Regions from separate parts of the Pseudolabrys sp. genome, predicted to be linked through region 1. Evidence: predicted binding sites of a transcription regulator. Region 1 holds the regulator's gene; the other holds the start of a gene.
What was found. The regulator PhoB, encoded in region 1, activates phosphate uptake and scavenging genes when phosphate is short. The targets are predictions, from matches to a motif close to TGTCATNNANCTGTCAT.

Region 1 (15,997 bases):
CAGCGCCCGGCCTTCAACCCAGGCGTCGTCTTCCTCGACCTCGTGCTGCGCCACGCCGTCGGGCGCATCGCCCGGGTCGAGGTCAGCAACCTGCATGCGCTCGGGCGCCCGCGGCAGGAATTGCAGCAGGATGCCGCCGGCGCGCCAGCGATGCTGTGCGCCACCTTCCGCCGCGCGCAGCTCCTCCGCGACCGCGAGCCGCACGCGAGTCGGGATCTGTTCGGAACGCAGGAAATACTCATGCGCGACGTCTTCCAGCGTGCCGCCGTCGAGCGCGACGAGGCCCTGATAGCGATTCATGTCCGGCCCCTGATCGATCGTCATCGCCAGATGGCCGCGGCCGAGCAGCGCGCCGCTGTCCGCCTTGCCCGCGGCAACCGCCGCCTCGACGAGGGCGCGATCGAAGCGCGCGCAGGCGCGCACCTTGTCCGGCGCGGTGTAGTCGACGAGCAGCATGCGAACCGGGCCATCGGCCTGCGTCTGCAGAATAAGCCGTCCTTCGATCTTCAGCGACGAGCCGAGCAGCACAGTGAGCGCAATGGCCTCGCCGAGCAGCTTGGCGACGGGAAGCGGGTAATCGTGCCGGCGCAGAATGTCGTCGACCGCAGGGCCGAGCCGCACGACGCGGCCGCGCAGATCGAGCGCGGAAATTTCGAACGGCAGGATCGCGTCGTCCTCGACCGCGGCGGACGGCGCGCGGGACGGGATGTCGGGATGACGAGTGATATCCGGGCGGGTCATGTCGTCGAATCCGTCGGTGGCAGGCCCTATGGTGGCAGGCCCTATGTAAGCCCGCGGGACGCGATTGCCAGTGCGGCCGGCAACCCCGCCCTAACGCACGTCCGCGTGCATGCACCAGGCGAGCAGGCCCTTCTGGGCATGCAGGCGGTTTTCCGCCTCGTCGAACACCACCGACTGCGGCCCGTCGATCACCTCGTCCGTGACCTCCTCGCCGCGATGCGCCGGCAGGCAGTGCATGAAAATCGCATCCGACTTGGCCTTGGCCATCAGCCGGGCATTGACCTGATAGCGCTTCAGCAGATTGTGCCGGCGCTTGCCGTCCTTGTCGCCCATCGACACCCAGGTATCGGTGACGATGCAGTCGGCATCCTTCACGGCAGCCTCCGGATCGGCGCCGATATGAATATCTGCGCCCGACGACTTCACCCAGTCCAGCAGCCATTTCTTCGGCTTGAGTTCCGGCGGCGTCGCCACCCGCAATTCGAATTTGAACCGCTCGGCCGCATGCATCCACGAGGCGAGCACGTTGTTGGCGTCGCCGGTCCAGGCCACCGTGCGGCCGCTGATCGAGCCGCGCTTTTCCTCGTAGGTCATCACGTCCGTCAGCACCTGACAGGGGTGCGAGCGCCGCGTCAGACCGTTGATGACCGGGATCGTCGCATGGGTCGCAATCTCGGTCACTGCATTGTGGTCGAGAATGCGGATGACGATGGCGTCGACGTACCGCGACAGCACGCGCGCAGTATCGGCCAGCGTCTCGCCGCGACCGAGCTGCATCTCCTGCGCGGTCAACAGGATCGCCTCGCCGCCAAGCTGGCGCATCCCGACATCGAACGAAACGCGCGTGCGCGTCGACGGCTTGTCGAAGATCATTGCCAGCGTCTTGCCGGCGAGCGGATGCTTGTCCGGTTCGCCCGCGGCGCGCCGCTCCTTCATGCGCCGGCTCGCCGCGATGATCGCGTCCAGCGTCTCGCGCGGAATATCGGTCAGATCGAGAAAATGTCTCACGTCGTTGTCCGTCATCAGGCCGCCCCCGCCTTCGGTGGCCGCGCATGATTTTCCGCAATCCTGGCGCAGGCGCGGTCGATGCGGTTCACCGCCTCGACCATCTCCGGCTCACTGAGGATCAGTGGCGGCAACAGCCGTACCACATTGTCACCCGCGCCGACGGTGATCATCTTTTCGGCGCGTAACTCGTCGACCAGTTCGCTGGACGGATTGACCGCCCGCAGGCCGATCAGCAGCCCCTCGCCGCGCACTTCCGCGATCACGGTCGGATAGCGGTCGCGGATTTCGGCAAGCCGCTGCTTGAGCAGCACGGAAATCTTGCACACATGGTCGATGAAGCCCGGCTTCATGATGACGTCGAGCACGGCATTACCGACCGCCATCGCAAGCGGATTGCCGCCGAAGGTCGAGCCGTGCGTGCCGGCAGTCATGCCCTTGCCGGCTTCCGCCGTCGAAAGACACGCGCCGACCGGGAAGCCGCCGCCAAGCGCCTTGGCAAGCGACATGATGTCCGGCGTCACGCCGCTGCGCTGATAGGCGAACAATTCGCCGGTGCGCGCAAAGCCGGTCTGCACTTCGTCGAACATCAGCAGGATATCATGCTGGTCGCAAAGCTGGCGCAACGCGCGCAGGAATTCCGGCGCGGCGACACGCACGCCGCCCTCGCCCTGGATCGGCTCGATCAGGATCGCGGCGGTCTCCGGCCCGATCGCTTTCTTGACGGCTTCGATATCGCCGAACGGTACCTGGTCGAAGCCCTGCACCGGCGGGCCGAAGCCTTCGAGATACTTTTTGTTCCCCGTCGCCGCGATGGTCGTCAGCGTGCGGCCGTGGAACGCGCCCTCGAAGGTGACAATGCGGTAGCGTTCCGGCTTGCCGGAGGCGGACTGGTACTTGCGCGCCATCTTGATCGCGCATTCGAGCGCCTCGGCGCCTGAATTCTGGAAAAACACGAGGTCGGCGAAGCTCGCCTCGCAGAGCCGTGCGGCCAGCCGTTCGCCTTCCGGGATCCGGTAGAGGTTGGAGACGTGCCAGACCTTTTTCGCCTGCTCGGTCAGCGCCTCGACCAGATGCGGATGTGCGTGGCCGAGCACGTTGACGGCAACCCCGGTGGTAAAATCGAGGTAGCGGTCGCCCTCAGCCGTGATCAGCCACGCGCCCTCGCCCCGCTCGAAAGCGAGGTCGATACGCGCATAGGTCGGCAACAGGTGAGAGGCCACGGCACGGTCCGTTCATCGACGGTTCGGTCGAACTGTTTGCAGAACAAATGAAATATGCCGCCCCGCCGGGCGGCACTCGAACCATATTATTGCCGGTCCGCCGGGTGTCAACATAAGCAAAGGCCCACCGCATCGCGGCGCAACAACGATGACTTGTGAATAGTGCCCGTTTTTCCGGCGAAAAATGTGGATGCGTTGACTTCGGCCGAATCGGACTCTTGCCGGCGAGTCACCCGATATTGTAGTTTTTTCCTAGGCCAGCACGAGATGTCGTGAGGCGGATCGGTCTCTTGTTCACTGTCGAAGCGTAGGCGTCCGGCCAGAGCCGCGTCGGACGGCGGTGAGGGATTCCGCCCAGTTTGTGTCACGGATTTGCGTCAAGTGGATGAGGCCAAAGGAGAATTTTCGATGGGTTGGACCGACGAACGGGTCGAATTGCTCAAGAAGCTCTGGGCAGACGGTCTCTCCGCCAGCCAGATCGCGGCCGAACTCGGCGGCATCACCCGCAACGCCGTGATCGGCAAGGTCCATCGGCTTGGCCTGTCCGGCCGCGCCAAGAGCCCCTCCTCGGCCTCCCCGCGCCCGCGCAAGGCCCGCACCTCGTCGCACATGATGCGGGTGCCGCGCGCCGCCATTCGCGGCAACACCGCACTCGCCTACGACTACGAGGTCGCGCCCGAGCCGGAGTTGATCGAGATCCCCGAGCAGCAGCGCAAGACGCTGCTCGAGTTGAACGAGCGGACTTGCCGCTGGCCGGTCGGTGATCCGGGCTCCTCGGATTTCTATTTCTGCGGCGGCGATGCCGAGCCGGAAGCGCCCTATTGCGTGCACCACTCGCGCGTCGCCTATCAGCCGGCGAGCGACCGGCGCCGCGAAAAGCGGCCGTTCCGCTGATTCGGCCGTCCGAACGGACCCCCAAATTGAGTGTCGGTTGACCGGTCGGCCTGCTCGCCAGAGCGCGGCCGGTCAGTCGTTTTTGCCGAAGCGGTCGTCGAAGGCGTAGCCGGCGCCGCGCACGGTGCGGATCGGATCGGTGTCCTGGCCGCGATTGATGACCTTGCGCAGCCGACCGACATGAACGTCCACGGTGCGCTCGTCGATGTAGATCTCGCTGCCCCAGACGCCGTCGAGCAACTGCTCGCGGGAAAACACGCGGCCGGGCCGCTCCATCAGAAACTCAAGCAGGCGGAACTCGGTCGAGCCGAGATCGACCGCGCGTCCATCGCGCGACACCCGTTTCTTCTCGCGGTCGAGCTCGATGTCACCGATCGCCAGCACGCTCGCAACCCGCTCCGGGTTCGCCCGGCGCAGCAGGGCGCGCACCCGCGCCAGCAGCTCCGGCACCGAGAACGGCTTGACGATATAATCGTCCGCGCCGGTCGCCAGCCCGCGCACCTTCTCGCTCTCCTCGCCGCGCGCGGTGAGCATGATGATCGGCAGTTGCTTGGTCTCGGCGCGGGCACGCAGCCGCCGGCACAGCTCGATGCCCGACAGGCCCGGCAGCATCCAGTCGAGCACGACAAGATCGGGGGTCGCTTCCTTCAGGCGGGTGTCGGCGTCGTCGCCGCGCGCAGCCGTTTCCACCTCGTAGCCCTCGGCTTCGAGGTTGTATCGCAGCAACATGGTCAAGGGCTCTTCGTCCTCGACGATCAGGATGCGTGCGCTCATGCTGCGGCGCTCTCCGTTCAACGTCCAGCGGCCTGCGAAATGGCGAAGGTGGTGTCCTCGCCCTTCGGCCGCCGCTCGGTGATCGCCTCACCGCCGATGATGTAATGAACCGTCTCGGCGATGTTGGTGGCGTGGTCACCCATGCGCTCGACGTTCTTGGCGCAGAACATCAGATGAATGCCGAACGTGATGTTGCGCGGGTCTTCGATCATATAGGTGAGAAGCTCGCGGAACACCGACGTACACATGGCGTCGATCTGCTCGTCGCCTCGCCACACCGCCATCGCCTTGGCGTCGTCGCGCCGGGCGTAGGAATCGAGCACAGACTTGAGCTGGCCGAGCACGAGGTCCGACATGTGCTCGACGCCGCGGATCAGCTTCGGCGGCGGGAAGTCGCCGTTGAGGGCGATCACCCGCTTGGCGATGTTCTTGGCGAGATCGCCGATACGCTCGATGTCGTTCGCGATGCGAAGCGCGCCGACGATATCGCGCAGGTCGACCGCCATCGGCTGACGGCGGGCGATGGTGAGGATCGCCTTCTGCTCGATGTCCCGCTGCAAATCGTCGATCTGGGCGTCGGCAGCGGTCACGCGCTGCGCGAGGCCGGTATCGCGGCGCGCCAGCGCATCGACACTGTCCGAAATCAGCTTTTCCGCGAGGCCGCCCATCTCGGCCACCATGCGGGCGAGTTCCTGCAGATCGCTGTCGAAAGCCTTGCTGGTATGGTCGCTCATAACCTGTCGTCCTTCCCTGATCCGCCTCAGCCGAAGCGGCCGGTGATGTAGTCCTGGGTGCGCCGGTCGTTCGGCGAGGTGAAGATCTTGGTGGTGTCGCCGAATTCGACCAGTTCGCCGAGATACATGAACGCCGTGAAGTCCGAGACGCGCGCGGCCTGCTGCATGTTGTGCGTCACGATGGCGATCGTGTAGTCCTCCTTCAGCTCGTTGATCAGCTCTTCGATCTTTGCCGTCGAGATCGGGTCGAGCGCCGAGCACGGCTCGTCGAACAGGATGACCTCCGGCCGCACCGCGACGGTGCGCGCGATGCACAGGCGCTGCTGCTGGCCGCCGGACAGGCTGAGGCCGCTCGCGTTGAGCTTGTTCTTGACCTCCTCCCACAGCGCGGCGCGGGCGAGCGCATGCTGCACGCGATCGTCGAGTTCGGACTTCGGCAGCTTCTCGTAGAGGCGGATGCCGAAGGCGATGTTCTCGTAGATCGTCATCGGGAACGGTGTCGGCTTCTGGAACACCATGCCGATGCGCGCGCGCAGCAGGTTGATGTCCTGCGACGGCGACAGAATGTCCTCGCCGTCGAACAGCACTTCGCCCGTGGCGCGCTGGTTCGGGTAAAGGTCGTACATCCGGTTCAAGATGCGCAGCAATGTCGACTTGCCGCAGCCGGACGGACCGATAAAGGCCGTCACCTTCCGATCATAGAGCGACACATTGATCGACTTCAGCGCACGATGGTCGCCATAGAGGAAGTCGAGATTCTTGACGGCAATCCTTGCCTCGAGCTCCTGCGGATCGACGGCGGAATGCGCGACGATCGGGACGGTGAAGGTGGCCATACTCATGACGATTTCCTCGGCGCCGCAAGGGCACGTGCAACGATGCTCAGGGCAAGCACCGTCAGGGTGATGATAAGCGCGCCGGTCCAGGCCAGTTGCTGCCATTCCTTGTAGGGACTGAGCGCGAACTGGAAGATGACGACCGGCAGGCTCGCCATCGGCGTGTTGAGATCCGCGCTCCAGAACTGGTTATTGAGTGCGGTGAACAGGAGCGGCGCGGTTTCGCCGCTGATGCGGGCGACCGCGAGCAGCACGCCGGTGACCATGCCGGCGCTGGCGGCACGGTAGGCGACCTTGGTGATCATCATCGCGCGCGGCAGGCCGATCGAGGCGCCGGCCTCGCGAAGCGTGTCGGGCACCAGCGTCAGCATGTCCTCGGTCGTTCGCACCACGACCGGCACCACAATGACGCTCAATGCTATGGCGCCGGCGAGGCCCGAGAAGTGCCCCATCTGCGCGACCATCACCTCGTAGATGAACAGGCCGATCACGATCGAGGGCGCGCTTAGCAGGATGTCGTTGATGAAACGCACCACGGACGTCAGCCGGTCGTAGCGGCCGTACTCCGCCATATAAGTGCCGGCGAGAATGCCGAGCGGCGTGCCGATCAGCACGGCGAGCACGGTCATGATGAGGCTGCCGACGATCGGATTGAGCAGGCCGCCGGCCGAACCCGGTGGCGGCGTCATCTGCGTGAAGACTGCGAGGGACAGGCCGCTGAAACCCTTCCAGAGCAGAACCGCGAGGATCAGCACGAGCCAGGCGAGACCGAACAGTGTTGCGCCGATCGAGAGCGTGACGGCGATTCTGTTTTTCTGGCGGCGGCGATAATAGAGGGCGCCGTTCATCGCATCACGCTCCCGCCTTGCGTTGCACGCGCATGAGCATGTAGCGCGCGAGCGCCAGCACGATGAAGGTGATGGCGAACAGGATGAGGCCGAGCGCGATCAATGACGAGGTGTAGATATCCTCGACCGCCTCGGTGAATTCGTTGGCGATGGTCGCCGAAATCGTCGTGCCGGGCGCGAGGATCGAGCCGGAAATGCGGTGCGCATTGCCGATCACGAAGGTCACCGCCATCGTCTCGCCGAGTGCGCGGCCGAGGCCGAGCATGACGCCGCCGATCACGCCGACCCGCGCATAGGGCAGCACCACATAGCGGACCACTTCCCAGGTCGTGCAGCCGACGCCGTAAGCGGCTTCCTTCAGGACCGGCGGTACGGCCTCAAACACGTCGCGCGAAATCGACGTGATGAACGGCAGCACCATGATCGCCAGCACGAGGCCGGAGGTCAGCATGCCGATGCCATAGGGCGGCCCCGCAAACAACGAGTTGAGAAGCGGGATATTGCCGAACACGTCGATCAGGAACGGTTGCAGCGTCGTTTGCAGAAACGGCGCGAAGATGAACAGGCCCCAGATGCCGTAGATGATGCTGGGGATGCCGGCGAGCAGCTCGATGGCGATGCCGATCGGTCGGCGCAACACCATCGGGCACAACTCGGTAAGAAACAACGAGATGAACAGCCCGATTGGAACGGCGATCGCCATTGCGATGATCGAGGTGACGATGGTGCCGTAAATCGGCGCCAGCGCGCCGAAATTGCCGGTGACCGGATTCCAGCTTTCCGTCCAAAGGAAGCTGAAGCCGAATTGGCCCAAGGCGAGGGACGAGCCGTGGATCAGCGACACAATGATGCCGCCGAGGATCACCAGGACCGCGATAGCGGCGGCGCGGGTCAGGCCGCGGAACGCCGCGTCAGTAACCTTCAGTTTTTGGAGAACCTTGGCGCGATCCGGCTTGACAGCCATCGTCGCCCGGACATCCCGTTGCAACGCTACATCAACCATCGGTCGCCTCTCGGCGGGTGGCATCAGGCTCTCCCTTGCTCGCCACCATCGGATCGCTCGACCGACGGCGGGCTAACCGGAGAGCCACTCAATCGGTCCTGTCGGAGGCTGGCAAGCCGCAAACCGAGACCGCGGTGGACAAGAAAAAGGCGCCGTTTGACGCCTTTTCCCCGTTTAGGACCAGGATCAGTTGGTCATCGCGTAGAGGGCTTTGCCGTTCGCGTCCTTGATTTCGGACGCCCAGGTCTTCTTGACGCTGGCGACCACGTTGTCAGGCATGGCGATGTAGTCGAGTTCGCCCGCCATGGCGTCGCCCTTGTCGTAGGCCCACGCGAAGAACTTCAGCGCCTCAAGGGCAACCGCCGGATCGGACGGCTTCTTGTACATCAGGATCCAAGTCGCCGCGGTCATCGGCCAGGATTCCGCGCCCGGCTGGTTGGCGAGGATCACGCCATAGCCGGGCTGCGACGACCAGTTGGCATTCGCCGCAGCAGCCTGAAAGGCCTTCGACTCCGGCGCGACGGTCTTGCCGTCCTTGTTGATCATCTTGGTGAAGGTCAGCTTGTTCTGCAGCGCGTAGGCATACTCGACGTAGCCGATCGAGCCCTTGGTCTGTGCCACGTTGTTGGCGACGCCTTCGTTGCCCTTGGCGCCGATGCCGGCCGGCCACTGCACCGCGGTGTTGGTGCCGACTTTCGACTTCCAATCGGCGCTGACGTCCGAAAGGTAGTAGGTGAAGTTGAAGGTGGTACCGGAGCCGTCCGAACGGTGGACGATGGCGATCGCCTGACTCGGCAGCTTGGCGTTCGGGTTGAGCTTCTTGATCGCCGCGTCATCCCATTTCTTCACGTCGCCCATGAAAATCTTGGCGAGCGTCGGGCCGTCGAGCACGAGTTCGCCGGGCTTCACGCCGTCGATGTTGACGACCGGAACGATGCCGCCCATCACCATCGGGAACTGGACGAGGCCGGTCTTCTCGAGGTCTTCGCCCTTGAGCGGCGCGTCGCTGGCGCCGAAGGTCACGGTCTTGGCCTTGATCTGCTTGATGCCGCCGCCGGAGCCGATCGACTGATAATTCAGGCCGACGCCGGTCTGCTTCTTATAGGCATCAGCCCACTTCGCGTAGACCGGATAGGGAAAGGTCGCGCCGGCGCCGGAGATATCGGCGGCGGCGGCCGGGGTCAGAGCGGCGGCCGCCAACAGGCCCGCCACTGCAAATTTGCTGAAGTGTTTCACTGTCTTCTCCATGTTTGAAGCCGATGGTGGTCCGCCGGTCCATGACCGCCGGTCGTCGACTTACGCGCCGCAGAGGCGCCTTTCGTGAACTCGGTGCGCCTTCTTGCACCGCGGATCCGGGCCGCCCTCGGTTTTCGTCTGGCGTGTTCCGGAACTGGCCGCAGGGTTATGGGCTGCACATGACGCTTTTATAAAAGCTGCATGACAAGCACATGACGGCGCAAAAACTTGAAAAATAAGGAGAAAATGAAGTTCAGCCAACCGCGGCGGGGCGCAATGGCAGATGAAGCGTAAAGGTCGCCCCTGCCCCCGGCGCGCTCTCGATCGCGAGCCGGCCGCCGTGCCGATTGAGCACGTGCTTGACCAGCGCGAGGCCGAGGCCGGTGCCGCCCTGCGCGCGGCTTCCGGCAACATCGACGCGATAGAAGCGCTCGGTCAGCCGCGGCAAATGTTCGGGCGCGATGCCCGGCCCGTAGTCGCGCACGACGATCCGGGCCTCCTCGGTGCCATCCCGCACCACTCCGCGCGACAGCGCGATGTCGACACCCTTGCCGCTCGCGCCGTATTTCAACGCATTCTCGACGAGATTTTCGATGGCCCGCACCAGTTCGTCGCGGTCGCCGAGCACCGTGAGCGACGCAGGCGGCGTGTCGATCCTGATTTCCACGTCACGCTCGCGCGCCAACGGCTGCAGACCGTCGACCACCTGCCTGACGATCGGAGCAAGATCGACCGGCGTATTGGGCCGCAGATGCGCGTTGAGTTCGATCCGCGACAGCGACAGCAGATCGTCGATCAGCCGCGCCATGCGGGCGGCCTGACTGCGCATGATCCCCAGGAAGCGTTCGCGCGCGGCGACATCGTCGCGGGCCGGACCCTGCAGCGTCTCGATGAAACCGGACAGTGCGGCGAGCGGCGTGCGCAATTCGTGGCTGGCATTGGCGACGAAATCGGCCCGCATTTCCTCGACCCTCCGCAATGGCGTGAGATCGTGGAACGTCATCACCAGCAGCTCGCGTGCGGTCTTTGCTTCGCCGGATGGCAGCGCTGCCGGCGCGACGAAGACCTCAAACCAGCGCTCGACCGGCACCCGCTGGTAATATTCGACACGCTGGCTTTCCCCTGTCGTGGAGACGCGACGGATCGCATCGACCACCTCCGGCATGCGCAGCGTGATGAGCGCCGGCTCGGCGGGCCGTAGCGCCGGCGCAATCGCCGCCGCCGGTGCGTTGAACGCCAGCACCTTGCCATCACGGTCAATCACGATGGTCGGCGCAGGGATGCCGCCGATGACGGCGTCGATGACCGCACCGTCCGAAATTACCGCGACGGCGGAGACCGGTGGTGGAACCGCTCGGTCGGCGGCCGACGCTTCTCCCGTCAACGCCTGCCAGGCGGCGCGAAACCGCGTCCGCCAGCCTTGCGGGACGCCATTCGTCGCGTTCGTACCTTCGGCCGCCATGGGTCGCCGCCCGGATTGTCTGACGGATCAGGCGCCGTCGCGTTCGCCGACCCGCTTCTCGATTTCACTGCGCAGCGGCCCGGACACCTCGACGCGCGACGACCGCGAGACCTTGCCCGTCCCGCGCATGTTAATGACGATTTCGCGGATGCCAAGGATGACAACCGCGAGGATGAACGGCGCGATGTAATAGAGCAGTCGGAACAGCAGCAGGCCGGCCAGAAGCTGCTCACGGTCGAACTGCCACAACGCCACCAGCATCGCGGCATCGAACACACCGAGGCCGCCGGGCGCGTGGCTCGCGAAACCCAGCAGCGTCGCCGAGACGAACACCACCGCGAGCGCGATGAAGTCGATCGGCGGATCGCCCGGCAGCAACATATACATCGCCAGCGCGCAGCAGCCGAGATCGACGATGCCGATCAGGATTTGCAGCAGCGTCGAGGGACCGTTCGGCAGCCGCACCACCCAGCCGCCGCGGCCGATGGCGCGCGGCGCGCTCCAGACCCACGCAACATAGGACGCGAGTACGACCAGCATGCCGATCGCGATGGCGCGATTGATCGCCGGCGGCAGTTGATCGACCGCCGAGGCAGCGCTCGGCTCGATAGCGACACCGAGGCCGAGCACCGTGACGTTGCCGAGCCAGAACGTCAGCCCGGCGATGAAGCAGATCTTGGCGACGTCGACCGCATCGAGACCGTAGGCCGAATAGATGCGGTAGCGCACCGCGCCGCCGGTAAAGACCGTCGCGCCGATATTGTGGCCGATCGAATAACTGGTGAAGCCGCCGATCGCCGCGATCCGGTACGGAATGTCGCGATACCCGACGGTTCGCAGCGCGAAAAAATCGTAGAAGGTCAGCGTGAAGTAGCCGCAGGCGACGAAGAACGCCGCGACGGCGATGTGACGGTTGTCGGTCGCACGGATCGCGGCCAGCACCTCGTCGATATCGATGCCGTGCAGCATGCGGTACAGCACGAACAGCGCGACGCCGATGATGCAAAGGCTCAAGACGAAGCCGATGCGATTCCAGCCGATCCGATGTTCGAGGAAGTGGGCTGCCGCGCGCAGCGGGGTCAACATGAAAAGCTCCGGCGGTGCGCCAAGCAGGGCGAACGCGAAACGCCCGCCATCCGTGTGAGATCGACGCCATGCAAGTAGCAGAACGCGCGAGCGGACGCGAGTAGGTTAGAGCCGTGAGATGGCGTCCGCGGCCCAATATCGCAAGCGTCGTTAAGATCGATCAGCTTTCATTTCCCGCCGCCATTGCCTAGATTTCGACACCGCAAAGCCAAGAGCATTTCCGAGACGAGAGCACCCTGCCGTGGCCGGCATGTTCCAGCCTCCTCATTATCCCACCGTCCAGTTCCTCCTGCGCTGGGGCGGCGTCCTCGCGATAGGCATCGCGTTCGCGCCGGTCGCCGCGGCGGCAGCCGCGATCTGGTGCGGCGCGGCCTGGTGGGTCGCGGTGGCAGCAGCAGCCGTGGGCGCAGTCCTCTGGCTTTTCGTCAAGAGCTACGTCGAGGTACTCTCGATCATCGCCGATACCCTGCTGCCCAAATGAACGCCGTCGACGTCGCGGTGATCGGCGGCGGTCTTGCCGGCCTGGTGGCGGCCAACCGCGCCGCCGAATCCGGCCTCGTTGTCGCGGTGTTCGAGAAGGGCGCGGACGAGCGCTATCTCTGCAATACGCGCCTGACCGGCGGCTTCTTCCACATCGCGCTTAATGACATCAACAGCCCGCCGGACCGGCTTCGGCAAATTCTCAACCGCGCGACCCGGGGCGCAGCGCGCCAGGATCTGGTGGATGCGCTCGCGGGCGATGCAGCGCGCGCGCTGACGTGGTTGAAGGCGCAAGGCATGCGCTTCATCAAGGTCGGTCCGCATGGCTACCAGAGCACGGTGTTTGCGCCGCCGGGCCTGCGGCAGACCGGCCTGCACTGGCAGGGCCGCGGTGGCGACGTCGTGCTGCGCATCCTCGGCCCTCTCCTGACGGATAAAAACAACGGCCAGCTGATCCGCGGCACGCGCGCGACCGGCCTTGTCATGGAGGCAGGCCGCTGTGCCGGCGTCGAGGTCGAAGGCACGGTGAACGGCGTCATCCGTGCCGGCGCCGTCGTGATCGCGGACGGCGGCTTTCAGGCCGACATGGATCGGCTGCGCCGGCACATCTCGCCGCAGCCGGAGAAGCTGCGCCAGCGCAACGCCATGACGGGCACCGGCGACGGCGCGCGCATGGCGGAAGCCGCCGGCGCAAAGCTGATCGGGCTCGGCGCGTTCTACGGCCATGTCCAGCATCACGATGCGCTGACCAATGACGCGCTGTGGCCCTACCCGGTGCTCGACATGGTTGCCGCTTCCGGCGTCGTCGTGAATAGCGACGGCGTCCGGTTCTGCGATGAAGGCGAAGGCGGCGTCTCGATTGCCAATGCCATCGCCCGTCTGCCCGACCCCGCGTCGTCGATCGCGATCTTCGACGAAGCGATCTGGGACGGACCCGGCCGCGAATTTCTGTTGCCCGCTAATCCCAATCTCGCCAAAGCAGGCGGCGAGATCATCGAGAGTAACGACATCGCCTCGCTCGCCGCAAAGCTGGCGCTGCCTTCCGCCGCGCTGGAGCAAACCATCGCGACCTATAACGCCGCCTGCGCGTCCGGCGCGCTTACCACCCTAACGCCGACGCGCACCACGTCGTCGATCAAGGCCTGGTCAATCGTCGCGCCGCCATTCCGCGCCGCACGACTCTGCGCCGGCATCACTTACACGATGGGCGGCATCGCCACCAATGCACATGGCTGCGTGCTCGATCGCAACGACGATCCAATCCCGGGGCTTTATGCGGCGGGCTCCACAACCGGCGGTCTCGAAGGCGGCGCACATGCGGCCTACACAGGCGGACTGTCGAAAACACTGGTGTTCGCGCTGCGCACCGGCGAAGCAATCGCGCGACAATTCGGACGCACATTGGCGTAGCGGCGGGCGATCGACGCGCGAATCCCGCGATGCGCCGGAATTCCGGTCCCCATTTTCGCCTCTATTCCCTGTATAATTGACGTGAAGTAAGCGTTGTCCTGCCGCATTTATTGGCGGGCTTCAAAACCGATAAAATCCCAGAGCATTGAGTTGACGTGCATTGTTCCGTCGCCGCAACCGGCCACGGATTCAAGACCATCGATTACGAGGGCCTTTATGAACACCAGCAAAAATCAGAGCAGCCGCCCCAAACTCATCATTCGCAACGCCCGCGCATCCGACATCCCCGGCATCCGCGCCCTGAACGCCAAGGCCTATGCGGCGCTCGGCGCCCATGCCGCCTTTTCGGAAGCGCAATTGCGCGGCCACCAGCATCAGTTTCCCGAAGGACAGTTCGTCGCCGTCTACAAGGACGCCATCGTCGGTTATGGCGCGACGTTTCGCATCAGCGGCGACATCGCGCTCAAGCCGCACGACTGGACCACAATCACGGGCCGCGGCTTCGGCTCGCAGCATGACCAGACCGGCGACTGGCTCTATGGCATGGATGTCTGCGTCGATCCCGACTATCGCGGATTGCGCATCGGCCAGCGGCTTTACAACGAGCGCCGCCGGCTGTGCGAGCACCTGCGGCTGAAGGGCATCGTGTTCGGCGGCCGCATTCCGGGCCTCAGCCGGCGCTGGAAGTCGATCGGCTCCGCCGAGCAGTATGTCGAGCAGGTGCGCGACGGCAAGGTTCGCGACACCGTGATGAGCTTCCAGATGCGCAACGGCTTCGAGCCGATCGGCGTGCTGTCGAACTATCTGCCGTTCGATCATGAATCGCGCGGCTTCGCCACTCACATGATCTGGCGCAATCCGCGCGTAGCGCAGGATGATGCCGAAATGCGCCCGCGCGGCGTGCGACGTCCGCGCTCCGCACGCGTCGCCGCGATCCAGTACCAGCAGCGGCCGATCAAGTCGTTCGAGGAGTTCGCCGCACAGGTCGAGTATTTCGTCGATGCCGTCGCCGACTACAAGGCGGACTTCGCGGTGTTTCCGGAGCTGTTTACGCTGCAGCTCCTCTCGATCGAGAACCGCCACACCAGCGCCGCCAAGGCAATCGCCGCGCTCAACAACTACACCGAGCGGTTCAAGAAACTGATGAGCGATCTCGCGGTCGCCTACAACGTCAACATCATCGGCGGTTCGCATCCGACGCAAGCCCCCGACGGCTCGATTTACAACATCGCCTACGTCTTCCTGCGCGACGGCTCGATCCACGAGCAGTACAAGCTGCACCCGACGCCGAACGAGCGTTACTGGTGGGGCATCCGCGGCGGCACCGACCTCACCGCGATCGATACCGATTGCGGCCGTATCGGCGTGCTGATCTGCTACGACGCGGAATTCCCCGAACTTGCCCGACACCTGATCGACCAGGGCGCCCTGATCCTGTTCGTGCCGTTCTGCACCGACGAGCGGCAAAGTTATCAGCGCGTGCGCTATTGCGGTCAGGCTCGCGCCGTGGAGAACCAGTGTTACGTCGTCATGGCCGGCAACGTCGGCAATCTCCCGAATGTCGAAAACATGGACATCCAGTACGCGCAGAGCTGCGTTTTGACGCCGTGCGATTTCCCGTTCGCGCGTGACGGCATCGCCGCCGACACCACGCCGAACGCGGAGATGGTGTCGATCGCAGACCTGCAACTCGACAATCTGGTCGACGCGCGCCAGTACGGCACCGTGCAGAACCTGCGCGACCGGCGCTTCGATCTTTATTCGGTGCACTGGGTCGACAAGCAGCCGGTGCCGGCCCGCGCCGTGGCCGGGCAACAGCCGGCATCCGAAACACCGGCGGGGCCTCCGCCATCCGAAGCGGCGCAATAGCTCGCCCGTCAAACACGCCAAACCCCGGCTTCCTGCGAAGCCGGGGTTCAAGCCGGGCGCATCGGACTGCGATCAGCCGCAGACCGTGACGCGACGGATACGCTTGCCGTACGGCGTGTAGACGACCTTGCGGACGACGTAGCAGTCGGAGCCGTAGTAGGCCGGGGCGTAGAAGCCGACCGCCGGACCGCGCCAGCCATGCCAGTGCTTGTGGTGGTGATGGCCGTGCCAGCCGGCCGAGGCGGCGGTCGGGACGGCGATCGAAGCGGCAGCGATGGCGGCGGTGGCGCCGGCGGCGATGATGAGCTTGCGGAACATCGTATTGGTGGTCATGGGTCTCTCCTCATGGGTCTCTGGGTGCGGGGATGCGCGGGGGTCGCATCCTGCAGGTTGGGT
Region 2 (15,997 bases), on a different contig from region 1:
GGCCGCCGCGCGCGGGCTGACCGCGAAGCCGTGGGTGAAGACTTCGCTCGCGCCCGGCTCGCAGGTGGTGGCGGAATATCTCGCCAAGTCGGGGCTGCAGAAGGAACTCGACAAGCTCGGCTTTAATCTCGTCGGCTTCGGCTGCACCACCTGCATCGGCAATTCAGGCCCGCTGGCGCCGGAAATTTCGCAGGCGATCAACGACAACGATCTGGTCGCCGCCGCGGTACTGTCGGGCAATCGTAACTTCGAAGGCCGCGTCAATCCGGACGTGCGCGCCAACTATCTGGCGTCGCCGCCGCTCGTCGTCGCCTATGCGATCGCCGGCTCGATGCAGATCGATCTCGCGAAGGAGCCGATCGGCGTCGACAAGAAGGGCAAGAAGGTCTTCCTGAAAGATATCTGGCCGACCAACAAGGAAATCGCAGCGGTGATCCGCAAGACGATCACGCGCAACATGTTCCTCAAGAAGTACGGCAATGTCTTCAAGGGCGACGCCAACTGGCGCAAGATCGCGGTCAAGGGCGGTCTGACGTTCGGCTGGGACGACCGCTCGACCTATGTGCAGAACCCGCCTTACTTCGAAGGCATGCAGAAGCGCGAAGTGCCGGTCGACGACATCGTCGGTGCGCGCGTGCTCGGCCTGTTCCTCGATTCGATCACCACCGACCACATCTCGCCGGCCGGCTCGATCAAGGAAGCAAGCCCTGCCGGTCAGTATCTGCGCGACCATCAGGTGCGGCCGATCGACTTCAACCAGTACGGCACGCGGCGCGGCAATCACCAGGTGATGATGCGCGGCACCTTCGCCAACATCCGCATCAAGAACCAGATGGTGCCGGGCGTCGAAGGCGGCTTCACCGTTCACTATCCCTCGAACGAGCGGATGCCGATCTACGACGCGGCGATGCGCTATCGCGCCGACAACGTTCCGCTCGTCATCTTCGCCGGCAAGGAATACGGCACCGGCTCCTCGCGCGACTGGGCGGCCAAGGGCACCGTTCTGCTCGGCGTCCGCGCCGTCATCACCCAGTCGTTCGAGCGCATCCATCGCTCCAACCTCGTCGGCATGGGCGTCATGCCGCTGGTGTTCGAAGAGGGCACTTCCTGGCAGTCGCTCGGCCTCAAGGGCGACGAGAAGGTGACCATCCACGGCCTCGAAAGCGGCCTGCGGCCGCAGCAGAAGCTGACGGCGGAGATCACGATGGCCAGCGGCGACGTGAAGCGCGTGCCGCTGATCTGCCGGATCGACACGCTGGACGAGCTGGAATACTTCAAGAACGGCGGCATCCTGCAGTATGTGCTGCGTCATCTCGCGGCGTGACGGCAACGTCACGCACCGCGATACCGCTCACTGCGAAGTGAGTGGCGGGTGATTGGTCTTGCGTCTATTGAAATCCGGCAAATGCAACGGGATTCCGGGACCGCAACGATGACCCGCCGCTTCGGATTTCGGCAGCTTGTCGCCCCCGCCGCGCTTGTCGCGGCGATGCTCGTGACGTCGACGCCGTCACCGGCCGGCGAGCCGCGCGCGGTGATCGAGTTGTTCACCAGCCAGGGCTGCTCGTCCTGCCCGAAGGCGGACGCCGTGCTCGGCGATCTGTCGAACGATCCGTCGATCGTCGCGCTCAGCCTCAACGTCGACTACTGGGATTACATCGGCTGGAAGGACACGCTGGCGCTGCACGGCCACGCCGTGCGCCAGAAGGCCTATTCGCGCGCGCGAGGCGACCGCGAGGTCTACACGCCGCAGGCGGTGATCAACGGCGTCATCCATGTGCTCGGCAGCGACAAGAGCGCGATCGAACACGCCATCGCCACGACGCGCGACCGCAATCATCCGCTCACCGTTCCGGTGACGCTGGCGATCGCCGACGGCAAGGCGACCGTCAAGGTCGCCGCGAGCGGCGAGGCGGCGCATGGCGAAGTCTGGCTTTGCCCGGTGACCGGAAAAATTTCCGTTCCGATCGAGCGCGGCGAAAACAACGGCCGCAGCCTGACCTACTACAACGTCGTGCGTGGCTGGACGAAGCTCGGCGATTATTCCGGCAAGGCGGAGACCTTCACCGTGCCGGTGCCGAATGTCGACGGCGCAGACGTCGACCGGCTCGCGGTCGTCGTGCAGAACGGCGTCGCTTCGAAGCCGGGGCTGATGATCGGCGCGGCGCTCGCCTCGATTCGCTGATCGCGAAATCCAAATCCCGTCCCCAAAAAGAAAAAGAGCCGGCGATGAGCCGGCTCGAAAAGTTTTGGGGATTGAACCGTACGCTGAACTCTGGCCTACCGGCCCGGCCCGCCATGCCCGGGGGGCTGGGGGGCTGAGGAATCCGGACATCGGCGGTCCGGGCCTTGAGGCAACGATCATCTTTTCCCAAAGCAGGGTGACCGCGGCTTGACCGAATTTGGGCGGCATTATGATTTTTCTAACGGTGTCGTGAGCGCTGTCTGCCTGATATTGCGGCAAATTTTCTCGTTCACGGCCAGGCGCGGCGAAATAGGTGCGTGAAAATCGCCACTTGCCGCCGGTCCCTGCCGGCGCGATCATGAAGGGGATGTGACACCGTTTCGGGCTGTTGAGCCCGGAATTTTGCAGGAGGCGCCGCATGTCGTTCGGTTCCGGCGAAATCGACCCCAGTCAGTCGTCGGGCGGCGCGGTTGCGCACCGCGTTTTGCCCGCCTCCCTCAATCAGGTGACGTTCAGCCGCCGCGAATTGAACCGCATCCTTGGGCTCTATGGCCGCATGGTCGCTGCCGGCGAATGGCGCGACTACGCCATCGATTTTCTGAAAGATCGCGCGGTATTTTCCGTATTCCGCCGCGCTTCGGAAGTGCCGCTGTACCGGATCGAGAAGGATCCGCAGCTTGCGCGCAAGCAGGGTGCCTACAGCGTGATCTCGGCGACCGGCCACATCATGCGGCGCGGCCACGAATTGGACCGCGTGCTGCGCGTGCTCGACAAGTCGCTGTCGGTGGTGAACTGAGCTTAGTCTCGCGGCGGCGTAGTGGGTCCGTCGCCGAGCGGCAGTTGCATGTGCACGGTGTCGAGCCAGCGGCCGAACTTGTAGCCGACATTCCTGAACACGCCGGCGTCCTGAAAGCCGAGCGCCTTGTGCACGCCGATCGAGGCCGCCTGCGCGGAATCGCCGATCACCGCGATCATCAGCCGGAAGCCGCGCGCCGTGCTCGCCTCGATCAGCGCCTGCAGCAGCACGCGGCCGACGCCGCGGCGTTGCATCTCGGGAGCGACATAGATCGAATTCTCGACGGTGAAGCGGTAGGCCGGCCGCGCCCGGTAGGGACCGGCATAGGCATAGCCGGCGACCGCGCCGTCGATTTCCGCGACGAGGTAGGGGAAGCGGCCGGCCAGCAGCGTTTCCATGCGCTTGCGCATGTCCGCCTCGGTCGGCGCCTCAAGTTCGAACGAGGCGGTGCCGTGGGTCACCGCATGGCCGTAGATGCGGGTGATGGCGGGAATGTCGGTGAGCGCGGCAGGGCGGATGGTCATGGCGTCCGTCATGCTAGGGCATGATCCCGAAAAGTGGGAACCGGTTTTCGGACAAGATCATGCCCTCACGAAAAGACAAGCGACGGGTCGGATTCAACTTGGTTGAATCAGACCCTAGCAAAAACAAAACGCCCCGGCACAGGGCCGGGGCGCTGATATTTTGGACTGTCCGTGCTGCGTTCAGGGCATGATCCCGAAAAGTGGGAACCGGTTTTCGGACAAGATCATGACCCTACAACTCTAGCGGCGGTCGCCGAACAGCTGCAGCAGCATGATGAACAGGTTCAGGAAGTCGAGGTAGAGGCGCAGCGCGCCCATGACCGCCTTCCGGCCCGCCACCGTGCCGTCGTCGTTGACGTCGTACATTTCCTTGATCTGCTGGGTGTCGTAGGCGGTGAGGCCGACGAACACCAGCACGCCGACGACGGAGATGATGAACTGCAGCATCGAGCTGCCGAGGAAGATGTTGACCAGGCTCGCGATCACGATGCCGATCAGGCCCATGAACAGGAACGAGCCGAAGCCGGACAGATCCCGCTGCGTGGTGTAGCCGTACAGGCTCATCGCGCCGAAGGTCGCGCCGGTGATGAAGAACACGCGGGCGATCGACGTGCCGGTATAGGCGACGAACAGCGAGCCGAGCGCGAGGCCCATCAGCGCCGCGTAAACCGAGAACAGCGTGAATGCCGTCGTCGGCTGCAGCGTCTGGATGCGGAAGCTGAGGAAGAACACCAGGCCCAGCGTCGCGAGCATCAGCACGATCGGCATATAGCCGGTGAACAGCATCTGCCCGATCGGGGTCAGGACCAGCCCGCCGCCGGCGCCGGCCGTCGTTCCGAGGTTAAAGGCGAGCCACGCGACGATACCCGTAAAGGCAACGCCGCCGGCCATCAGGTTGTAGACGCGGATCATGTAGGCGCGCAGGCCTGCGTCGATCGCGACAGCCCGGTCGGCGCCAAAGCCGCCGCGGGCAGCAATGTTCCGGTCGAAATCCGACATCGAAGTTCCCTCTCTGAAACCCGGCCGATGCCGGGGCTTTCCGTTGCGCGGCCGGCGCCATGCCGTCCGCGGTCGACAGGAATCTAGTGGCAGTTCAGGTTCCGCGCCAGATGTGGCTGCGTGAAGACAGTGGCAGGATTGCCAAACGTTAATGCGCGTAAACGCCGGATTCCTCAGGAATCCGGGGCATGCGCGCCGAAGCGGCCGGCTTTACAGATTGCGCAGCACAGGTGCGGGCTTTTGTCCCAGTGCCGCGAAGGTGCCGGCGAGGCCGAGCAGCACGGTCACCGCAACCGCGGCGAGTGCGGCGGCGATCGCCGGAACGGGCTGCCAGATAAAGCCGAGATGCATCAGATGGGTGATGATCACATAGGCCGAGGCCGTGCCGCTGAGCACGCCGAAGGCGGCGGTCGCCGTTCCGAGCAGCAGGTATTCGACGACATAGGCGCCGAGCAGGCGGCGGCGGGTCGCGCCGAGCGTCTTGAGGATCACGGCGTCATAAACGCGGTGCCGGTGGCCGGCGGCCAGCGCTCCGCCGAGCACCAGCGCGGCGGCGAGCAGCGTCACGCCGCTTGCGGCGCGGATCGCGACAATGAGATTGGCGACGATGCCGGCGATGGCGTCGAGCGCGTCCTTGACGCGCACGGTGGTGATCATCGGATAGGCATTGGCGACGTCGCGCAGCACCGCGGCCTCCTGGGCGCCGCTCGCACCGCCGGGAAAGGTCAGCGTCGCCATGCGGGTGTGCGGCGCGCCGCGGAACGTGTTCGACGAAAACACCATGACGAAATTGATGCCGAGATTCTGCCAGTCGACCTCGCGCAGATTGGCGATGCGCGCGGTGATGTTGCGGCCGAGCACATTGACGGTCACCGGATCGCCGACGCGCAGGTCGAGGCCTTCCGCGATCTTCTTCTCGAACGAGATCAGCGGCGGGCCGTCATAGTCCGGCGGCCACCAGTGTCCATCGGTGATGCGGGAGCCGGCCGGCGGTTCGGCCGCGTAGGTAATTCCGCGGTCGCTTTGCAGTACCCAGGCCGCATCCGGCGCGGGCTTCAGCGCTTCTGCGGAGATGCCTCTTGCGGAAACGATACGGCCGCGCAGCATCGGAACGCCTTCGAGCGTGCCCGATGCGGCATGTTTTTTGATGAAGGCATCGAACTCGTCACTTTGCGCCACCGGAATATCGAGAAAGAAGAACGCCGGTGCTTTCTCCGGCAGCGCCGCTCTGAACTGGTCGCGCAGGTTGCCGTCGATCTGGATCACGGTGACCAGCAGCGCGATGCCGAGGCCGAGCGACAGCACGATCGACGGCGTCAGCGCGCCGGGACGATGGATGTTGGCGACCGCCATGCGCAACATCGTGTTGCGTGGCCGCGGCACGCGCCGGGCGATCCACATCAGGCCGGCGGCGACCAGCCGCAGCAGCACGAAGACACCCGCCGCCGCCGCGACATAGACGACGGCGACGCGGCGGTCATAGGCGAGCGTGACGGCGAGGACCGCCAGTACGACCACAGCGAGGGTGGTCACGACGATATAAATCCGCCGCGGCCAGGCCGGCTGCGGCGCGACGCCGTCCCGGAACAGCGCGCCAACCGGCACGTCATGGGCGCGGCCGAGCGGCCATAGCGCGAATGCAAGCGCGGTCAGCACGCCGTAGAGCATCGCCAGCGCCAGCTCGCCCGCATGAACGTTCGGCTCGATCGGCAGCGGGATGATCGCGCTGAACAGGCCGGTGATGGCGTATGGAAACGCCGCGCCGACGGCGACGCCGATAACGCCGCCGATCAGGGCGAGAATGATCACCTGAATGAGATAGATCGCGAACACGCGCCCGCCCGGCGCGCCCAATGCCTTTAAGGTCGCGATGCTTTCGCGCTTGCGGTCGAGGTGGCTGCGCACCGCATTGCCGACCCCGACGCCGCCGACCAGCAAGGCGGTGAGCCCGACGATGGTGAGAAATTGCGTGAAGCGTGTGATGTTCTGTTCGAGCCGGGGCGAGGCATTGGTGCGGCTGCGGATGGTCCAGCCCGATTGCGGAAACTGGTCGCGCGCTGTGGCGATGACGTTTTTCAGATGCGTGTCGCTCGCCGTGTCGTCGGCAAAGCGCACGCGGTAATGCCAGCGCACCAGACTGCCGGGCTGCAGCAGTCCGGTCGCGCGCAGCGCGTCCTCGTTCACCATCAGCCGCGGACCGAAGCCGATGCCGATCGACAGCTTGTCGGGCTCGGTGGTGATCGCCGCGCGCACCTCAAGGCGCAGGTTGCCGACGGTGAGCGTGTCGCCGGGCTTCAATCCGAAACGGTCGATCAGCGTCGGATCGACGACGGTGCCGTAGACGCCGTCGCGCTCCGCCAGTGCATCGGCGAGCGGCATCGCCGGATCGAGCACGACGGAACGGAACAGCGGATAGGCTTTGTCGACGGCTTTCACCTCGACAAGCGTTGCGCCGCCGTCGGCGGTGCGCGCCATCGCGCGCATGGTGGCGTCTTCCGAGACGGCGCCGATGCTTTCGAAAAACTTGCGCTCCGCCGGTTCGGCCTCGCGATGGATCAGCGTGAAGGATACGTCGCCGCCGAGGATGACGCGGCCTTCGCGGGCAAGCCCGTCGGCGAGGCTTCCGGCCAGCGAGCCGACGCCGGCGATGGCGGTGACGCCGAGCGCGATGCAGGCGATGAAGACGTAGAAACCCCGCAAACCGCCGCGCAATTCGCGCAGCGCAAAGCGTAACGAAAGGCCGACGCGTGGCCGGGCTCCGGTGCATGGCGTCGTCGCCGCGGCCGTCATCCGGCGTGTCCGTCGATGCGGCCGGAGCGCAGCCGCACCGTGCGCCCGCAGCGCGCGGCGAGCGCGTTGTCGTGCGTCACCAGCACCAGCGTCGCGCCGCGCCGTTCGTGGCTCGCGAACAGGAGATCGATGATCTGCCGGCCGGTCGCCTCGTCGAGATTGCCGGTCGGTTCGTCCGCAACAAGGATCGCCGGGTTCGGCGCCAGCGCGCGGGCAATCGCGACGCGCTGCTGCTCGCCGCCGGACAGTTCGGCAGGATAATGATGCAACCGCTCGCCGAGCCCGACCGCCGCGAGTTCGTCTGTCGCGCGCGCTTCGGCGTCGTCGGCGCCGGCAAGCTCCAGCGGCACCGCGACGTTCTCGAGTGCCGTCATGGTCGGGATCAGGTGGAACGACTGGAACACGATGCCGACATTGCGGCCGCGGAAGCGCGCCAGCGCGTCTTCGTCGAGCCGGCCGAGGTCTTCGCCGGCGACCGCGATGCTGCCGCTGTCGGCGCGTTCGAGGCCGGCCATCACCATCAACAGTGTGGACTTGCCGGAGCCGGACGGCCCGACGAGGCCGATGGTCTCGCCACGGCCAATATTCAGGCTTATGTCTTTGAGGATGTGGACGCGGGCCGCGCCGTGGCCGAGCGAAAGATTGATCCCGGCGAGCGCGATGGCCGGTCCGGCCTGGGAGGCGTCGTTCATGCGGACTTTCCGTTCACAACCTCGCTCATATGGGACATTCGTGGCCAAGGTCCAGCGTTTCCGTCTCACATTTGCTTGGGTGGCCGTTTTCGCAGTACTCGCCGCCGCTTCGGCGGCAGCCGACGCCCCGGTCAAAATCGTCGCGCTGGGAGATTCGCTGACCGCAGGCTTCGGCCTGCCGGGCGGCGATGCCTTTCCGGTGAAGCTCGAAAAGGCGCTGAAGGCGAAAGGGATTGCGGCAACGGTCGCCAATGCGGGCGTGTCGGGCGACACCGCCTCCGGCGGGCTTGCCCGCGTCGATTGGTCGATCCCGGACGGCACCGACGCCGTCATCGTCGAACTCGGCGCCAACGATGCGCTGCGCGGCATCGATTCGGCGGTGACGCGAAAGGCGATCGACGCCATCCTGAGCCGCCTGAAAGAACGGAAAATCGCGGTGCTTCTGTGCGGCATGCGGGCGCCGCCGAACATGGGCGCCGACTACGCCAAGACATTCGATGCGATCTTTCCGGCGCTGGCCGAGAAGCATGGCGTGCTGCTTTATCCGTTCTTTCTCGACGGCGTGGCCGCTGATGCAAAATTGAATCAGGGCGACGGAATTCATCCGACCGCCCAGGGCGTCGATGTCATTGTCACGCGAATCATGCCACACATCGAGCAGCTGATTGCCCGCGCCCGGACGCTGCGCGGGTCCTAAAATCCGGAAGGCCGTCATGCCTCGTCTGTTCACCGGATTGGAAGTCCCGCCGGAAGTGGGCCAGTCGCTGGCCATGCTGCGCGGCGGAGTGCCGGGCGCGCGCTGGATCGACCCGGAAAACTATCACCTGACGCTGCGCTTCATCGGCGACGTCGACGACGTCACCGCCCACGAGATCAATTCGATGCTGGAGCGGGTGCGACGCCGCTCGTTCGAATTGCGGCTCGACGGGTTGTCTTCGTTCGGCGGCCGCAAGCCGCGGGCGATCGTCGCGACCGCGGCGCCGACGCAGACCTTGCTCGAAATCCAGTCCGAGCAGGAGCGTATGATGCAACGCATCGGGCTCGAGCCGGAAGGCCGCAAGTTCACGCCGCATGTGACGCTGGCGCGGCTGCGCGATGCGTCGAGCCATCAGGTCGCGGACTACCTGTCGGCGCGCGGGCATTTCCGCACGCCGCCGTTCCAGGTCTCGCGCTTCGTGCTGTTTTCCTCGCGCGCCTCGATCGGCGGCGGACCCTATGTGGTGGAGGCGAGCTATCCGCTCGCCGCCAGTTTCACGCCGGCCTGAGCAGCCGCGACTGGGCGTCGAAAATCGCCGCCGTCACCGCGTGGCCATCGGCCATGATCTCGCGCGTCACCGACATCAGCGTCGACCGAGGCGGATCGACTTCACCAACCACGCTGCCGAAATCGAAATGCAGGTCGGCGTCGAACTTGCGGGCGAGCTGCTGCATGCGCTCGTTCTCGGCGAGGCAATGCATGCACAGCGACCGGACGCCGCGGTTGCGCGCCGCAAGCAAAGTCCGCTCAAGCAACACCGAGCCGACGCCGTGGCTCTGCCACGGCTTCTCGATGCTGAAGGCGGCCTCCGCCTCGCGCGTGAAGGGCGAGGACGACATCCGCAATTCGCCGCAGCCGCGCAGCGTCTCGCCGATAAAGAAACCGTGGATCACGGTGCCGAAGCCGCGGGCCGCCTCAGCGTAGCCGCGAATGAAGTCGTCCGACACGCCGCCGCCGAACCGGCGCACCCGGCTGTCGGCGTCGAGCCGCAGCAGGTGGTCGCGGTAAGCGTCGGTCTCGCCGACCCAGAGTTTGCGCACGACGCCGTCGTCGGGCAGGGGCTCGATCATTAGACAAGGCCTCTTGATGGACACGCACCGGCGCTTCGCCGCGAATCGCCGGCCGGCGGCGGAATGTAGTTGTTGCATTGCAGCAAAAAAGCGACAGAGCCGCCGCTGCACAGCTTCCGCGCAGAAAACGCATAGCTGACAAGGAGTTAACAAAGGCCATCGGCGCGGCCGGCTGTAATTCCATCGAAGCCGGAAAAGCTCTAGGTGTGAGCCGGCCACCCCATCGTCCTCGCCGACCGCTTTTCATTCATGCCCGGCTCGATCCGCACCCGATATCAGGCGCTCGCCGCAACCGGCGAAATCGAGACCGACCCGGCACAGCTTGCGCTGGTCGGACGCTTCGCCGCGCTCGAGGAACGGCTGAGCCAGAAGCGGCTCGCCCGCAAATCCTCCTCGCTTGGCTGGCTGTTCGGCGGTGGCAAGAAATCCGCCGAGCCGCTGCGCGGGCTTTACGTCTACGGTGAGGTCGGCCGCGGCAAGACCATGCTGATGGACCTGTTCTTCGAGACCACGGCTGTCCAGCGCAAGCGCCGCGCGCATTTCCATGAGTTCATGGCCGACGTCCATGAGCGCGTTCATGTGTTTCGGCAGGAGCCGGCGCAAAACGGCGGCAACGACCCGATCCTGCGCGCGGCCGCGGCTATCGCGGATGAGACCTGGCTTTTGTGCTTCGACGAGTTTCACGTCACCGACATCGCCGACGCCATGATCCTCGGTCGGTTGTTTACCCGGCTGTTCGAGCTTGGCGTCGTGGTGGTGGCGACCTCGAACATCGCACCGGGCGGTCTCTACAAGGATGGTCTCAACCGGGCATTGTTCCTGCCGTTCATCGCGCTGCTCGAGAAGCATGTCGAGGTGATGCGGCTGGAGGCGCGGGCGGACTTCCGGCTTGAAAAGCTGACCGGCCTGCCGACCTGGCATGTGCCGAACGACGCGAGGGCGAAAGCGGCGCTCGACGACGCCTGGCGGCGGCTCACCGGCACGGACCGCGGCATGCCGCAGCAGCTTGTCGTCAAAGGCCACAAAGTGCATGTGCCGCAGGCGGCGATGGGCGTCGCCCGGTTCTCCTTCGCGGATCTGTGCAGCGAGGCGCTGGCGGCGAGCGACTATCTGCGCATCGCGCACGACTTTCACACGCTGATCGTCGACGACATTCCGGTGATGGATTACGACCGCCGCAACGAGGCGAAACGCTTCATCATCCTGATCGACACGCTCTACGACCATGCGGTGAAATTCATCGCGTCGGCGGAAGCCGAGCCGAACGCGCTTTATCGCGCCACCGAAGGCTACGAGGCGCTGGAGTTCAACCGCACCGCCTCGCGGCTGATCGAAATGCGCTCGCAGGATTACCTCGGCCTGCCGCACGGCCCGCGCCACGGCGCTCGCTCGATTGAGCACATCATCGAAACCTGAGCGGTCCCGTTCTTTTTCGTTGTCAATTGCAATGGCGCAAGCGACACCAGCGCACAGGCGACGACACGACAGGAGCCGCGCATGGCCGACCAACCGTTTCCGCCAGACAGCCCGGGTGAGCCGCTGCCGGACAATCCGGTGAGCCAGTCCGCGGCCGACAACGGCGCGTTGACGCGCGTGCGCCGTCCACGGCCGACACGGTTTCGCTGTGTGATCTGCGACAAGGAAAAGCCGGCGCGCGACATCGTCCGGCTCGACGTGGTGCGCCCGATCGTGCTCGATCGCATCAAGACGGTCTATCCCGACCTGCCGGCGGAAGGCTTCATCTGCATCGACGATCTCGACGAATTCCGTGGCCGCTATGTCACCGAGCTGTTGCGCAGTGAGCGCGGCGAGCTGACCCAGCTCGAGCAGGAGGTGGTGCAGAGCCTTGCCGACCACGAGACGCTGGCCGAGAACATTCAGGCCGAGTTCGAAGGCCATCGCACCTTCGGCGAGAAGCTGTCCGACCATCTCGCCAATTTCGGCGGCAGCTGGACCTTCATCCTGATGTTCCTCGGCACCCTCGTGGTCTGGATGGCGTTCAACGTGATCGCGATCCGCGAGCAGTTCGATCCCTATCCCTTCATCCTGCTCAATCTCGTGCTGTCCTGCCTCGCGGCGCTGCAGGCGCCGATCATCATGATGAGTCAGAAGCGGCAGGAGGCGAAGGACCGGCTGCGGTCCGAGAACGACTACCGGGTCAACCTGAAGGCGGAGCTGGAAATCCGGCATCTCCACGAAAAGATCGACCACATCCTCACCCGCCAGTGGGAGCGGCTGGCGGAGATCCAGCAGATCCAGCTGGAAATGATGACGGACGCGACGCTGCGAAAACGTTGAGTCCGGCGCTCGAAAGGGCTGGACTCTTGGCCCGGGTTAGGCTGGTATAATGTATACACGATTGGCCACCCGGCCTCTGAGCTTGTCGCTTTGGAGCCCTCCTGATGGTTACCTTGTGGTGCAGTGCAAGAGGCGGTACCACCGCCCTGCCGCGTTCGGCGGCGTCCACACCAGTCGAGAGACATTTCCACCATGGCGCGTAACAAAATTGCATTGATCGGTGCTGGCCAGATCGGCGGCACGCTCGCTCACCTCATCGGTCTCAAGCAGCTCGGCGACATCGTCATGTTCGACGTCGCCGAAGGCATCCCGCAGGGCAAATCGCTCGACATCGCGCAGTCCTCGCCGGTCAACAAGTTCGACTCGAAATTCCTCGGCACCAACAGCTACGAGGCGATCGAAGGCGCCGACGTCTGCATCGTCACCGCCGGCGTGCCGCGCAAGCCGGGCATGAGCCGCGACGACCTGCTCGGCATCAATCTCAAAGTGATGGAGCAGGTGGGCGCGGGCATCAAGAAATACGCGCCCAATGCGTTCGTCATCTGCATCACCAACCCGCTCGATGCGATGGTCTGGGCGCTGCAGCAGTATTGCGGCCTGCCGAAAGAGAAAGTCATCGGCATGGCCGGCGTGCTCGACTCGGCCCGCTTCCGTTATTTCCTGGCCGACGAGTTCAATGTCTCGGTCGAGGACGTCACCGCATTCGTGCTCGGCGGCCACGGCGACACGATGGTGCCGCTGCCGCGCTATTCGACGGTTGCCGGCATTCCGCTGCCGGACCTCGTCAAGATGGGCTGGACCACGCAGGCCCGCATCGACGAGATCGTCAAGCGCACCGCGAACGGCGGCGCCGAGATCGTCAACCTGCTCAAGACCGGCTCGGCCTTCTATGCGCCGGCAGCGTCCGGTATCGCGATGGCGGAAAGCTACCTACTCGACAAGAAGCGCGTGCTGCCCTGCGCCGCGCATCTGAGCGGCCAGTACGGCATCAAGGACCTTTACGTCGGCGTACCGGTTGTGATCGGCGCCAAGGGCGTCGAGCGTGTCGTCGAAATCGAACTGAACGGCGGCGAGCGCGATGCGTTCGAGAAGTCCGCGCAGTCGGTGCAGACGCTGGTCGAAGCCTGCAAGAAGATCGCGCCGAATCTCGGCTGACGCTGAAGACAAAGAAGGCCGCGGCGATGAACGCCGCGGGTTTGGGGGAAGCGAATGAACGTCCACGAATATCAGGCGAAAACCGTCCTGCGTGACTTCGGCGTGCCGGTGCCGCGCGGCATCCCGGCTTTCACGGCGGACGAGGCGGTCGATGCCGCCAAGGCGCTCGGCGGCCCGGTGTGGGTGGTGAAGGCGCAGATTCACGCCGGTGGCCGCGGCAAGGCCGGCGGCGTCAAGGTCGTGAAATCCGCCGACGACGTGAAGAAGGAGGCGACGCGCCTCCTCGGCTCGATCCTCGTCACGCACCAGACCGGGGCGAAGGGCAAGCAGGTCAACCGCCTCTACATCGAGGAAGGCTCGGCGATCGACAAGGAGTTCTACCTGTCGATGCTGGTCGATCGTGAAACCTCGCGCGTCGCCATCGTCGTGTCCACCGAAGGCGGCATGGACATCGAGCAGGTCGCGCACGACACGCCGGACAAGATCGTCAGCATCTCGGTCGATCCGGTCGCCAATATCTGCCCACACCATGTGCGCAGCGTCTCGAAGGCGCTCGGTCTCGACGCCGACCTGCAGAAGCAGATGAGCCCGCTTCTGACCAATCTCTACAAGGCTTTTGTCGATTGCGACATGAGCATGCTCGAGATCAACCCGCTGGTTGTCACAAAGGACAAGAAGCTCGTTTGTCTCGACGCCAAGGTCGATTTCGACAACAACGCGCTCTATGCGCATCCCGAGATCGCCAAGCTGCGCGACGAAACCGAGGAAGACCCGAAGGAGATCGAGGCGTCGAAGTTCGACCTCAACTACATCGCGCTCGACGGCACGATCGGCTGCATGGTCAACGGCGCAGGCCTCGCGATGGCCAGCATGGACATCATCAAGCTTTACGGCATGACGCCGGCGAACTTCCTCGATGTCGGCGGCAGCGCGACGAAAGAGCGCGTCACCGCGGCATTCAAGATCATCACGTCGGACCCGAACGTGAAGGGCATCCTGGTCAACATCTTCGGCGGCATCATGCGCTGCGACGTCATCGCCGAGGGCGTGGTCGCCGCGGTGAAGGAGGTCGGCCTCAAGGTGCCGCTCGTCGTTCGCCTCGAAGGCACCAATGTCGAACTTGGCAAGAAGATCATCGCCGAGTCGAAGCTCAACGTGACGTCGGCCGACGATCTCGACGACGCCGCGCAGAAGATCGTCAAGGCCGTGAAGGAAGCCGCCTGATGTCCATTCTCATCGACAAGAACACCAAGGTCATCTGCCAGGGCTTCACCGGCAAGAACGGCACCTTCCACTCCGAACAGGCGATCGCCTACGGCACCAAGATGGTCGGCGGCGTTGCGCCCGGCAAAGGCGGCCAGACGCATCTCAACCTTCCAGTGTTCGACACCGTCGCGGAAGCGAAAGCCAAGACTGGCGCCGACGCGACCGTGATCTACGTTCCGCCGCTCGGCGCGGCCGACGCCATCGCGGAAGCGATCGAGGCGGAGATCCCGCTCATCGTCTGCATCACCGAGGGCATCCCGGTCGCGCACATGGTGAAGGTGAAGCGCTCGCTGTGCGGTTCGAAATCGCGTCTCGTCGGTCCGAACTGCCCCGGCGTGATGACGGCCGGCGAATGCAAGATCGGCATCATGCCGGGCAACATCTTCAAGAAGGGCTCGGTCGGCATCGTGTCGCGCTCCGGTACGCTGACCTACGAAGCGGTGTTCCAGACCACGCGCGAGGGCCTCGGCCAGACAACGGCGGTCGGCATCGGCGGCGATCCGGTGAAGGGCATGGACTTCATCGAAGTCCTCGAAATGCTGCTCGCCGACAAGACGACCGAGTCGATCGTGATGATCGGCGAGATCGGCGGCTCGTCCGAAGAGGACGCCGCGCAGTTCATCAAAGACGAGGCCAAGCGGGGCCGCAAGAAGCCGATGGTTGGCTTCATCGCCGGGCGCACCGCGCCGCCCGGCCGCCGCATGGGCCACGCCGGCGCGATCATCGCCGGCGGCAAGGGCGACGCCGAATCCAAGATTGCGGCGATGGAATCCGCCGGCATCCGGATTTCGCCGTCGCCGGCTCGCCTCGGCAAAACGTTGGTGGAAGTGCTGAAAGGCTGATCCTGCGGGGCCGAGCGGCCCGGCGATCAAAAACTCAAAAATTTTTTGCGAAGCCCTCGGACCCTCGCGGTCCGGGGGCTTTTCCATGTGTGCCAAGGACGCTCGTATTTACGGGCGGAAAATGCATTTAGTGCCCATGTTCTGCCTACTTCCGGCACGGCATAGAAATGAATTTATATTCAGTTCTTAACCTCCCCTTGTCTTACAAGCGTCCTAAATAGGTTGAAGGATCGAAACCTAGCAATTGAGCCGCCGCTCGCCGGCCCGCGCTCAAGGATCGGGGCAGCCGTCCCGTCAGGATCAGGATTTCCATGTCACGCCAGGACGCCAACGCGACGTTCGCCCGTACATCCTTTTTGTACGGCGGCAACGCCGCCTATATCGAAGACCTCTACGCCCGCTATCAGAACAATCCCGGCTCGGTCGATGCCGAGTGGCAGGTGTTCTTCCAGGCGCTGCAGGACGATCCCGGCGCCGTCGCCAAGAGCGCGCAGGGCGCGTCGTGGCGAAAGCCGAACTGGCCGGTGCGCGCCAATGGCGATCTCGTCGCTGCGCTCGACGGTCAGTGGGCCGAAGCCGAGAAGGGTCTCGGTGACAAGATCAAGGCGAAGGCGCAGGCGAAG

Region 2: AB7F10_RS11115 (DUF2794 domain-containing protein) is a predicted target of PhoB. The motif match lies at 2,544-2,560, and genes of this name have one in related genera.

Annotation. Positions count from the first base shown of each region.
Region 1 covers NZ_JBFWPH010000006.1:159,904-175,900, reverse strand. Annotated here, with positions in the region: gene AB7F10_RS17520 (Hsp33 family molecular chaperone) at 1-741, opposite strand, end outside; gene argF (ornithine carbamoyltransferase) at 832-1,764, opposite strand; gene AB7F10_RS17510 (aspartate aminotransferase family protein) at 1,764-2,969, opposite strand; gene AB7F10_RS17505 (GcrA family cell cycle regulator) at 3,378-3,863, shown strand; gene phoB (phosphate regulon transcriptional regulator PhoB) at 3,936-4,637, opposite strand; gene phoU (phosphate signaling complex protein PhoU) at 4,655-5,371, opposite strand; gene pstB (phosphate ABC transporter ATP-binding protein PstB) at 5,398-6,213, opposite strand; gene pstA (phosphate ABC transporter permease PstA) at 6,210-7,055, opposite strand; gene pstC (phosphate ABC transporter permease subunit PstC) at 7,060-8,019, opposite strand; gene pstS (phosphate ABC transporter substrate-binding protein PstS) at 8,245-9,306, opposite strand; gene AB7F10_RS17470 (sensor histidine kinase) at 9,548-10,756, opposite strand; gene AB7F10_RS17465 (UPF0104 family protein) at 10,784-11,842, opposite strand; gene AB7F10_RS17460 (hypothetical protein) at 12,084-12,323, shown strand; gene AB7F10_RS17455 (FAD-dependent oxidoreductase) at 12,320-13,732, shown strand; gene AB7F10_RS17450 (GNAT family N-acetyltransferase) at 13,949-15,601, shown strand; gene AB7F10_RS17445 (hypothetical protein) at 15,674-15,934, opposite strand.
Region 2 covers NZ_JBFWPH010000003.1:335,071-351,067, reverse strand. Annotated here, with positions in the region: gene acnA (aconitate hydratase AcnA) at 1-1,324, shown strand, start outside; gene AB7F10_RS11120 (DUF1223 domain-containing protein) at 1,433-2,185, shown strand; gene AB7F10_RS11115 (DUF2794 domain-containing protein) at 2,604-2,981, shown strand; gene AB7F10_RS11110 (N-acetyltransferase family protein) at 2,984-3,517, opposite strand; gene AB7F10_RS11105 (Bax inhibitor-1/YccA family protein) at 3,746-4,504, opposite strand; gene AB7F10_RS11100 (ABC transporter permease) at 4,715-7,294, opposite strand; gene AB7F10_RS11095 (ABC transporter ATP-binding protein) at 7,291-7,986, opposite strand; gene AB7F10_RS11090 (arylesterase) at 7,955-8,683, shown strand; gene thpR (RNA 2',3'-cyclic phosphodiesterase) at 8,700-9,251, shown strand; gene AB7F10_RS11080 (N-acetyltransferase family protein) at 9,238-9,813, opposite strand; gene zapE (cell division protein ZapE) at 10,063-11,229, shown strand; gene AB7F10_RS11070 (DUF1003 domain-containing protein) at 11,311-12,111, shown strand; gene mdh (malate dehydrogenase) at 12,304-13,266, shown strand; gene sucC (ADP-forming succinate--CoA ligase subunit beta) at 13,321-14,490, shown strand; gene sucD (succinate--CoA ligase subunit alpha) at 14,490-15,374, shown strand; gene AB7F10_RS11050 (2-oxoglutarate dehydrogenase E1 component) at 15,686-15,997, shown strand, end outside.